One region of the Streptomyces purpurogeneiscleroticus genome, then DNA from elsewhere that is predicted to be linked to it. Evidence: riboswitches for the same ligand, from Rfam matches in the RefSeq annotation. Region 1 holds a riboswitch; the other holds the start of a gene.
What was found. A riboswitch is a leader RNA that binds a small molecule or an ion and turns the genes downstream of it on or off. The one in region 1 is predicted to bind S-adenosylmethionine.
Positions count from the first base shown of each region.

Region 2: it holds a riboswitch for S-adenosylmethionine, as region 1 does, so the genes downstream of both, CCS38_RS14655 (aminotransferase class V-fold PLP-dependent enzyme) here and thrC (threonine synthase) in region 1, are expected to answer to the same signal.

Region 1 is NZ_NHSG01000174.1:13,578-18,154, reverse strand. Features, by position in the region: gene CCS38_RS10655 (cold-shock protein) at 227-430, opposite strand; gene CCS38_RS10650 (MoaD/ThiS family protein) at 894-1,172, opposite strand; gene thrC (threonine synthase) at 1,279-2,562, opposite strand; SAM riboswitch class I at 2,580-2,738, opposite strand; gene CCS38_RS10640 (glucosyl-3-phosphoglycerate synthase) at 2,889-3,854, shown strand; gene CCS38_RS10635 (alpha,alpha-trehalose-phosphate synthase (UDP-forming)) at 3,907-4,577, shown strand, end outside.
Region 2 is NZ_NHSG01000226.1:4,186-8,762, forward strand. Features, by position in the region: gene qcrB (cytochrome bc1 complex cytochrome b subunit) at 1-160, shown strand, start outside; gene trpD (anthranilate phosphoribosyltransferase) at 319-1,383, shown strand; SAM riboswitch class IV at 1,460-1,576, shown strand; gene CCS38_RS14655 (aminotransferase class V-fold PLP-dependent enzyme) at 1,772-3,181, shown strand; gene CCS38_RS14660 (Lrp/AsnC family transcriptional regulator) at 3,285-3,566, opposite strand; gene CCS38_RS14665 (rhomboid family intramembrane serine protease) at 3,563-4,312, opposite strand; gene CCS38_RS14670 (hypothetical protein) at 4,504-4,577, shown strand, end outside.

The sequences.
Region 1 (4,577 bases):
TCAGAGTGCTAACGCAATGATTAGCACTCGACCCCCTCGAGTGCAAGCGCCTCAGCCCAGGCTGCGGGATCGTGCGGCAGCACCGCAAGGGCCCGGGCCAGCGCACACCCGTGCACACGGGCGGGCGCGCACCCGTACACACGAGCCGGCGCGCCCCCGTGCACAACAGAAGGCCCGCGCCCCCTCAAGGGGGCACGGGCCTCCGTACGCTGCAGTCGGTCGGCGCTCAGCCGGCCACGCGAACCATGTCCGCCTGCGGCCCCTTCTGGCCCTGCGAGATCTCGAACTCGACCCGCTGACCTTCCTCAAGGGTGCGGTAGCCGTCCATCTGGATCGCGCTGTAGTGGACGAAAACATCCGCACCACCGTCGACCGCGATGAAGCCGTACCCCTTCTCCGCGTTGAACCACTTGACGGTGCCCTGAGCCATTCCTAACTCCCCTATTGCTGGCCCTTGCGCAGGACCGCACTCCGCGGACCCGGGTCAGACCTCACCCCCAAGGAGGGTGTGCGCCGGAACGCGTCGACCGCCGCTGAATGTATCTGCACCAATGCCCAGCGCAACAGGTCAATCGGACGAGAATTCTGCCCACGACCATTCGCCGATTTGCGGCGAAGTCTAAATAATTCAGGGCAAGCCGGGCCGGGCATAGCTCATCAACGCGACAAAATGCGCACACACTTTGGGCACATCTTGTCGCGTTCTCATATGCGTGGGGCACGCGCGCGAAGAGGATTCACCTCAACTGTATCGCCTTTAACGACATGGAATCGCCCCGTCCGCTTTTGCTGCGGACGGGGCGATTCCGGGAGGCATATGCGGGCACCCACGAGACGATGCACAGGGGGCGCACACAGGGCGCACTAAAGGCGTGCGCAGGCGGCGACGGACTTCAGCAGCCGCCGGCCACCGCGGGGATGATCGAGACGCCCGCGCCGTCCGGCGTCGGGGTCTCCAGGCCCTGCTCGAAGCGCACGTCGTCGTCGTTGACGTAGACGTTCACGAAGCGGCGCAGCTTGCCCTGGTCGTCCAGGACGCGGGCCGAGATGCCGTTGTGGTTCTTCTCCAGGTCCGCGATGACCTCGGAGAGGGTCGCGCCCTCGGCGGCGACCTCGGCCTGGCCGCCGGTGTAGGTGCGGAGGATGGTGGGGATGCGGACGCTGACGCTCATGGGGTTCTTCTACCTTCCAGGTTCCGGGAAAACGAGTACATGGGCTCCGCGGCGCGGCGGAGCTGGGAGGCGGCGCGGGCCCGCCGAACGGGCCCGCCGGAACCCCCTACTTGTCGAGACCGGCCTCGCGGAACGCGTCCAGGCTCGGGCGGATGGTCGCGGTCGGGCCGGTGGTCGGCGCCACGGCGTCCAGCGTCTTCAGGCCGTCACCGGTGTTGAGGACGACGAGGGACTTCGCCGGGTCGATCTGCCCGTTCTCGATGAGCTTCTTGGTGACGCCGACGGTCACGCCGCCCGCGGTCTCCGCGAAGATGCCCTCCGTACGGGCCAGCAGCTTGATCGCGTCCACGACCTGCTCGTCGTTGACGTCCTCGACCGCGCCGCCGGTGCGCCGGGCGATGTCCAGCACGTACGGGCCGTCGGCCGGGTTGCCGATGGCCAGCGACTTGGCGATGGTGTTCGGCTTCTGCGGGCGTACGACGTCGTGGCCGGCCTTGAAGGCGGTGGACACCGGCGAGCAGCCCTCGGCCTGGGCGCCGAAGATCTTGTACGGCTTGTCCTCGACGAGGCCGAGCGCGATGAGCTCCTTGAGCCCCTTGTCGATCTTCGTGAGCTGCGAGCCCGAGGCGATCGGGATGACCAGCTGGTCCGGGAGCTCCCAGCCGAGCTGCTCACAGATCTCGTACGCGAGCGTCTTGGAGCCCTCGCCGTAGTACGGGCGGAGGTTGACGTTCACGAAGCCCCAGCCCTCGCCCAGCGGGTCGCCGATGAGCTCGGAGCAGAAGCGGTTGACGTCGTCGTAGTTGCCCTCGATGCCGACCAGGTCGCCGCCGTACACCGCGGCCATGACGACCTTGCCGGCCTCCAGGTCGTGCGGGATGAACACGCAGGAGCGGAAGCCCGCCCGGCGCGCCGCGGCGCCGACCGCACCGGCCAGGTTGCCGGTGGAGGAGCAGGACAGGGTGGTGAAGCCGAAGGCGCGGGCGGCCTCGACGGCGATCGCCACGACGCGGTCCTTGAAGGAGTGCGTCGGGTTGCCGGAGTCGTCCTTCACGTACAGGCCGCCGGTGACGCCCAGCTCGGCGGCGAGGCGGTCGGCCTGGACCAGCTTGGTGAAGCCCGGGTTGAGGTTGGGCTTGTCGGCCACGTCGGCGGGGACGGGCAGCAGCGGCGCGTAGCGCCAGATGTTGTTCGGACCGGCCTCGATCTGCTTCTTCAAGCCCTCGGGGTCGCCGCTCGGCAGGTCGTATGCCACTTCGAGCGGCCCGAAACATTCCTGGCACGCGAAGATCGGGCCGAGCGGGAAGCGCGTACCGCACTCGCGGCAGGACAGCGCGGCGGCGGGACCGAGGGAGACGGTGGAGGTGGTTTCTGCAGCTTGCACAGCCATGGAGGCGAGGCCCTTTCTCCTCATCTTCCTCGCGGCGCATCTCGCCGCGAGACGGATTTGGCACCTTCCCTAGCCGGGAGCCTCGCGCGGCGGACTTCAGTGTCCTGGCGGCAAGACCGGCTGGAGGGTTGCCGGGGCTTCAACGGGCCGTATCCCTCTGCCCCTCTGGATGAGCGGTATGGCCTGCGTTCGAAACACAGGCGTTTGTTCAGCGGTGACCCCGGCATGCGGTGGTCATCCGCGTTGTTCAAGACTGTAACCGAAGGCGTGCACGGTTGAGATAGTCGTCCGATGCGCGAGATGGATCACTTTAGGGAGACGGATACGTGCTGGAAGAGGTGGAGCGCTGGCTGGCCGGCCGCTCCTGGTCTGCCGCCGACCGACCGCTCGACCAGCTGCTGGCCGCGAAGAGCCGCACCGGGCAGACGGTCAGCGTAGTGCTGCCCGCGCTCGACGAGGAGGCCACGGTCGGCACGATCGTGGAGATCATCCGTCGCGATCTGATGTCCGCGGCGGCGCCCCTGGTCGACGAGCTGGTCGTGGTGGACTCCGGCTCCACCGACCGCACCGCCGAGGTCGCGGCCGCCGCGGGCGCCCGGGTCGTGCACCGCGACGCGATCCTGCCGCGGCTGGCGACGGTGCCCGGCAAGGGCGAGGTGCTGTGGCGCTCGCTGCTGGCCACCGGCGGCGACATCGTCTGCTTCGTCGACGCCGACCTGCGCGAGTTCTCCGCCGCCTTCGTCTCCGGGATCGTCGGGCCGCTGCTCACCGACCCCGAGGTGCAGTTCGTGAAGGCGATGTACGACCGGCCGCTCGGCGAGGGCGCCGGCGGCCCGAAGGCGGGCCAGGGGGGACGGGTCACCGAGCTGGTGGCCCGCCCGCTGCTCAATCTGCACTGGCCGCAGCTGGCCGGCTTCGTCCAGCCGCTGGGCGGCGAATACGCGGCCCGCCGGTCGCTGCTGGAGCGGCTGCCCTTCCCCGTCGGGTACGGCGTCGAGCTGGGCCTGCTGGTCGACGCGCTGCACACGGTCGGCCTGGACGCGCTGGCGCAGGTGGACGTGGGCGTGCGCAAGCACCGGCACCAGGACGGGCAGGCGCTCGGCCGGATGGCCGCGGCGATCTACCGCACCGCCCAGCTCCGGCTGGCACGCGGGCACCTCGTACGGCCCCGGCTCACCCAGTTCGACCGCGGCGAGGAGGGCGGGTTCGTCCCGCGGACGACCGACGTGGACACCGAGGAGCGGCCGCCGATGCGCGGCATACCGGAGTACGCGGAGCGGCGCGCGGCATGAGGACGGGGCGGCCGCACGTTTGAGCGGATCTGTCGCGGGTTAGGTCATCGGCATGGTCTCCTCCAGCTCAGGTGCCCAGGTTCTCGTCGCGTCCAACCGCGGTCCGGTCTCCTACGCCTTGGGCGAGGACGGCACGCTGACCTCCCGGCGCGGCGGTGGCGGTCTGGTCTCCGGCCTGTCGGCCATCGGCCCGGACGCCGGGGCGGTGTGGGTGTGCGCCGCGCTCGGCGACGGCGACCGCGAGGCGGCCCGGCGGGCCGCCGCCGGCGACGGGCTGCTGGACCCCGGCGACACCGGCGGACAGTCCGTCCGGATGCTGGACATCGCGCCCGAGGTCTTCGCCGACGCGTACAACGGCGTCGCCAACTCCGTGCTGTGGTTCGTCCACCACCTGCTCTACCAGACGCCGCTGGAGCCCGCGTTCGACGCGGATTTCCGCAGCCAGTGGGCGTCGTACGAGGCGTACAACGCCGCCTTCGCCGACGCGCTCGCCGAGGCCGCGGCGCCCGGCGCGGCCGTCCTCGTGCAGGACTACCACCTCACGCTGGTCCCGGGGCTGCTCCGCGAGCGCCGCCCCGACCTGCGCATCGGCCACTTCTCGCACACCCCCTGGGCGCCGCCGGACTACTTCCGGCTGCTGCCGGACGACGTGGCGGCCGAGGTGCTGCGCGGCATCCTGGGCGGCGACCGGGCAGCATTCCTGACCCACCGCTGGGCCGCGGC
Region 2 (4,577 bases), on a different contig from region 1:
CGGCCCCGAGGTCGACGAGAACGGCGTCAAGCGCAAGATCAAGCGCTCGCAGAAGCTGCGCGCCAAGCTCTCCAAGGGCTTCTACGGCGAGGACAACGTCATTCCGAAGCCGACGGTGGAGGAGTACGAGGAGATCACCAGCGGCCACGGCCACCACTGATCTCCACGGGGGAGCGGTACCGACACCGTGACCCCGAGCACGTAGCAGAGAACGCCACCCAGAGGGCCCTGTCCGAGCACCGGACGGGGCCCTCCGGCGTATCCCCGGGCCCGATAGGCTCGCTGTGAAGATTCTTGACTCACCCAGGAGCGTGGACCATGAACGTTGTGACCCCGGATGGCGGCGGCAGCGTGGCGGCCCGCACCTGGCCGGGCGTGCTGAACGCCCTCCTCGAAGGCCATGACCTCTCCGCCGACTCCACCGAGTGGGCGATGGACCGGATCATGCGCGGCGAGGCCAGCGACGCGCAGATCGCCGGCTTCGCGGTGGCGCTGCGCGCCAAGGGCGAGACGGTCGCGGAGATCTCCGGGCTGGTCCGCGCGATGTACGAGCACGCCAACCTCATCGAGGTGCCGGGCCGCAGCGTGGACATCGTCGGCACCGGCGGCGACGGCGCCAAGACCGTGAACATCTCCACCATGTCCTCGGTCGTGGTGGCCGGCACGGGCACGAAGGTCGTCAAGCACGGCAACCGCGCCGCGTCCTCCGCCAGCGGCGCCTCCGACGTCCTGGAGAAGCTCGGCGTGAACCTGGACCTGACGCCGCGCCGGGTGGTGGAGGTCGCCGAGGAGGCCGGCATCACCTTCTGCTTCGCGGTGAAGTTCCATCCCTCGCTGCGGCACGTCGCGCCCGCCCGCAGCCAGCTGGGCATCCGTACCACCTTCAACGTGCTCGGCCCGCTCACCAACCCGGCCAAGGTCGCGGCCCAGGCCACCGGCGTCGCGGACGCCCGGATGGCGCCCATCCTGGCCGGCGTTCTCGCCGAGCGCGGCTCCTCCGCGCTGGTCTTCCGCGGCGACGACGGCCTGGACGAGCTGACGACCACGGCCACGTCCACGGTGTGGGTGGTCCGGGACGGCACCGTGCGCGAGGTGCCCTTCGACCCGCGCGACGTCGGCATCGAACTGGTGCCGGTGGAGGCGCTGCGCGGCGCGGACGCCTCGTACAACGCGGACGTCGCCCGCCGCCTGCTGGCCGGGGAGACCGGTCCGGTACGGGACGCGGTGCTGCTCAACTCCGCCGCGGCGCTGGTGGCCCTGGACCCGACGGACGCCCCGCTGAACGAGCAGATCGCGGCGGGGATGGCGAGGGCGGCGGAGTCGATCGACTCCGGTGCGGCACAGCGGGTACTGGACCGGTGGGTGGCCGCGTCGAACGCGTAACCGCCTACGACGCGAGGGGTGTCCGTATCCCGGACACCCCTTGCGGCGTTCCGATCATGTGGCATGATTCTCGCCAGGTCACGAGTGACAGCGATTAGGCCCCGGCTTGCTGTCCGGCAACCCTCCGTCCGTGGCGGGGTGCCCCGGGTGATGACCAGGCCGCAGGCAGCAAGGTCTGCGGCAAGCGCGGATCCCTCGCCAGGGATCCTGGTTATCGAGGGAGCTCTTCCGTGATGCAGCGAATGCGATAGGGCCGGTCGGCCCCTTTTTCCGAACACCCCGCCTGTGGCGCCCCTCTGTTCTGTACCAGGTGTCCGTGCGCCCGCGGGTCCTTCCACGCCCCGTGCGTGTCATTCGCCTACTCCGTACGCCTCCGGGAGACTCCGCCATGTCCGTGCGCCCTGAAACCGTCCTCGCCACCGCCGACTCCGCCGACGCCGACCCCGCCTGCACCGCGCCGCTCCCCGTCCTCGGCCGCGACGTGCGCGTCCCGCTCGTCACCGGCGGCGAGGTCGGCTACGCCGCGCTGGACTACGCCGCCAGCGCCCCGGCCCTGCAGCGGGTGTGGGACGACGTGGCCGCGTACGCGCCGTACTACGGGAGCGTGCACCGCGGCGCCGGGTACCTCTCCCAGCTGTCCACCGACCTCTTCGAGAACAGCCGGCAGACGGTCGCGGAGTTCCTCGGCTGCCGCGAGACGGACCAGGTGGTCTTCACCCGTTCCACGACCGACTCGCTCAACCTGCTGGCCGGCGCGCTCCCCGCGCACACCCGGGTGTTCGTCTTCGAGACCGAGCACCACGCGTCGCTGCTGCCCTGGGAGCAGCGCGCGGATGTCGAGGTGACGTACCTGAACGCCCCGCGGACCCCGCAGCAGGCGGTCGACACGCTGGAGAAGGCGCTCGCCGAGCGGGAGCCCTACGGCCCGGCGCTGGTGTGCGTGACCGGCGCGTCGAACGTGACCGGTGAGCTGTGGCCGGTGCGCGAACTGGCCGCCGCGGCGCACGCGCACGGCGCGCGCATCGTGCTGGACGCCGCGCAGCTGGCCCCGCACCACCCGGTGGACATCGCCGAGCTGGACGTGGACTGGGTGGCCTTCTCCGGCCACAAGCTGTACGCGCCCTTCGGGTCCGGCGTGCTGGCCGGGCGCGCCGACTGGCTGCAGGACGCCGAGCCGTACCTGGCCGGCGGCGGCGCGAGCCGCAAGGTCGCGCGGCGCGAGGACGGCGGCGTGCAGGTGGAGTGGCACACCACGGCGGCCCGCCACGAGGCCGGTTCGCCGAACGTGATCGGGGTGTACTCGATCGCCTCCGCGTGCAAGGCGCTGACCGAGGCCGGGTTCGGCAACCTGGTCGCGCGGGAGCAGGAGCTGATCGCGAAGGTGCGGGCGGGGCTCGCCGAGGTGCCCGAGGTGAAGGTGCTGTCGCTCTTCGGCGACGACGCGCCGCGGGTGGGCGTGCTGTCGTTCGTCGTGGAGGGCTGGAACAGCTCGCACTTCGCGGCCGCGCTGTCGGCGGAGTACGGCATCGGCGTACGGGACGGGCTGTTCTGCGCCCACCCGCTGGTGCGCACCCTGCTGGGCAGCGACCCGCAGGACCCGGGCGAGTGCGGCGCGCCGGACGCCCGGCCGGGGGAGCGGTCGCTGAACGCCATCCGGGTGAGCTTCGGGGCGGGGACGCCCGATGAGCACGTCGAGCGGTTCGTCACCGCCGTGACGGAGCTTGTGCGGGACGGTGCGAAGTGGTCCTACCGGACCGAGGAGGGGCGCTGCGTGCCGGATCGCGGCGCAGCGGCCTGAGCCGCGGAAGAACCGGCCGGTGGTGGTCCTGCTGAGGGACCGCTGCCGGCCGGTGGCCGTTCGGCGTTCAGGATTGTCCTCAAACGCCGGACGGGCTTGAGGGTCAGCTTTCGAGCCCGATCGCGAACGCCGCCTCCAGGTCGTGCTGGGAGTACGTGCGGAACGCGATGTGCGTCTCCGTGGAGGCGACGCCGGGGACCTTGCTGATGCGGCCGGGGATGACGTCCGCGAGGTCGTCGTGTTCGCGGACCCGGACCATCGCGATCAGGTCGTGCGCGCCGGTGACCGAGTAGACCTCGCTGACGCCCTCGATCGTCGCGATCTTCTCCGCGATCTCCGGGATCCGGTCCACGCTGGTCTTGATGAGCACGATCGAAGTGATCACGGTTGGCTCTCTCCCTCGGTCGGCCGTTCTGTGGGCTCCACCCTACCGGGGGCCCCGGCGGGGGCCTGCGGTGGAGCGTCCGGTACGTGGTAGCGGACCCAGGCGTACAGGAAGCCCAGCACAAAGCCGACGACGTGGGCCAGGTAGGCGACGCCGGGGCCGTTGACCGCGCGCTGGGCCGCCAGCCACTGGAGGACGAACCAGAAGAGCAGCACCGCCCAGGCGGGGAAGCGCAGCGGCAGGAAGAAGAGGAACGGGAAGAGGCTGGTCACCCGCGCGCGGGGAAAGAGGTACAGGAAGGCGCCGAGCACGCCGGAGATCGATCCGGACGCGCCGACCAGGGTCTGGCCCGACTCGGCGTGCGCCGCCGCGTATCCCATCAGGGCCACGTAGCCGGTCAGGATGTAGAAGACCACGAAGTGCAGCCGGCCCATCCTGGCCTCGGCCATGCCCCCGAAGACATAGAGGAAGAGCATGTTGCCCAGCAGGTGCAGCCAGCTGCCGTGCACGAAGAGCGCGGTGAGCGGGGTGAGCAGGGCCTGCGGGTCGCCGCTCCACAGGTCGCGCGGGATGACGCCCCAACGGGCGAAGTACGCGCTCTGGGCCTGCAGGAGCGATTCACCGGTGCCGTGTATCCCGTTCAGCCCCGAGGCCGGGCCGATGACGAACACCACGCAGCAGATGCCGATCAGGATGTTGGTCATCCGGGAGAACACGGTCCGCGGGGACGGAAACGAGGCCGACATGAAGTGATCATGGCGTAATAGCCACAAAGGGGACAGAGTGCCTCGCCGTGTTCCGGTACCCGGGCGGGGACGGCACCCGGTCGCCACCAGGCCGTAGGGTTACGGGCAGTACTTTCCGTACCTCCGCAGTTCGACGGCGCACCGCGAGAGCCCGCACAACCGCACCACGCTTGACGAAAGAGGACGACACAATGGCTGTTCCCCTGCCGACGGCCGAAACCCGGTGGCGCTGCACTCTGTGCGGCAACCTCACGCGTTTCGACGT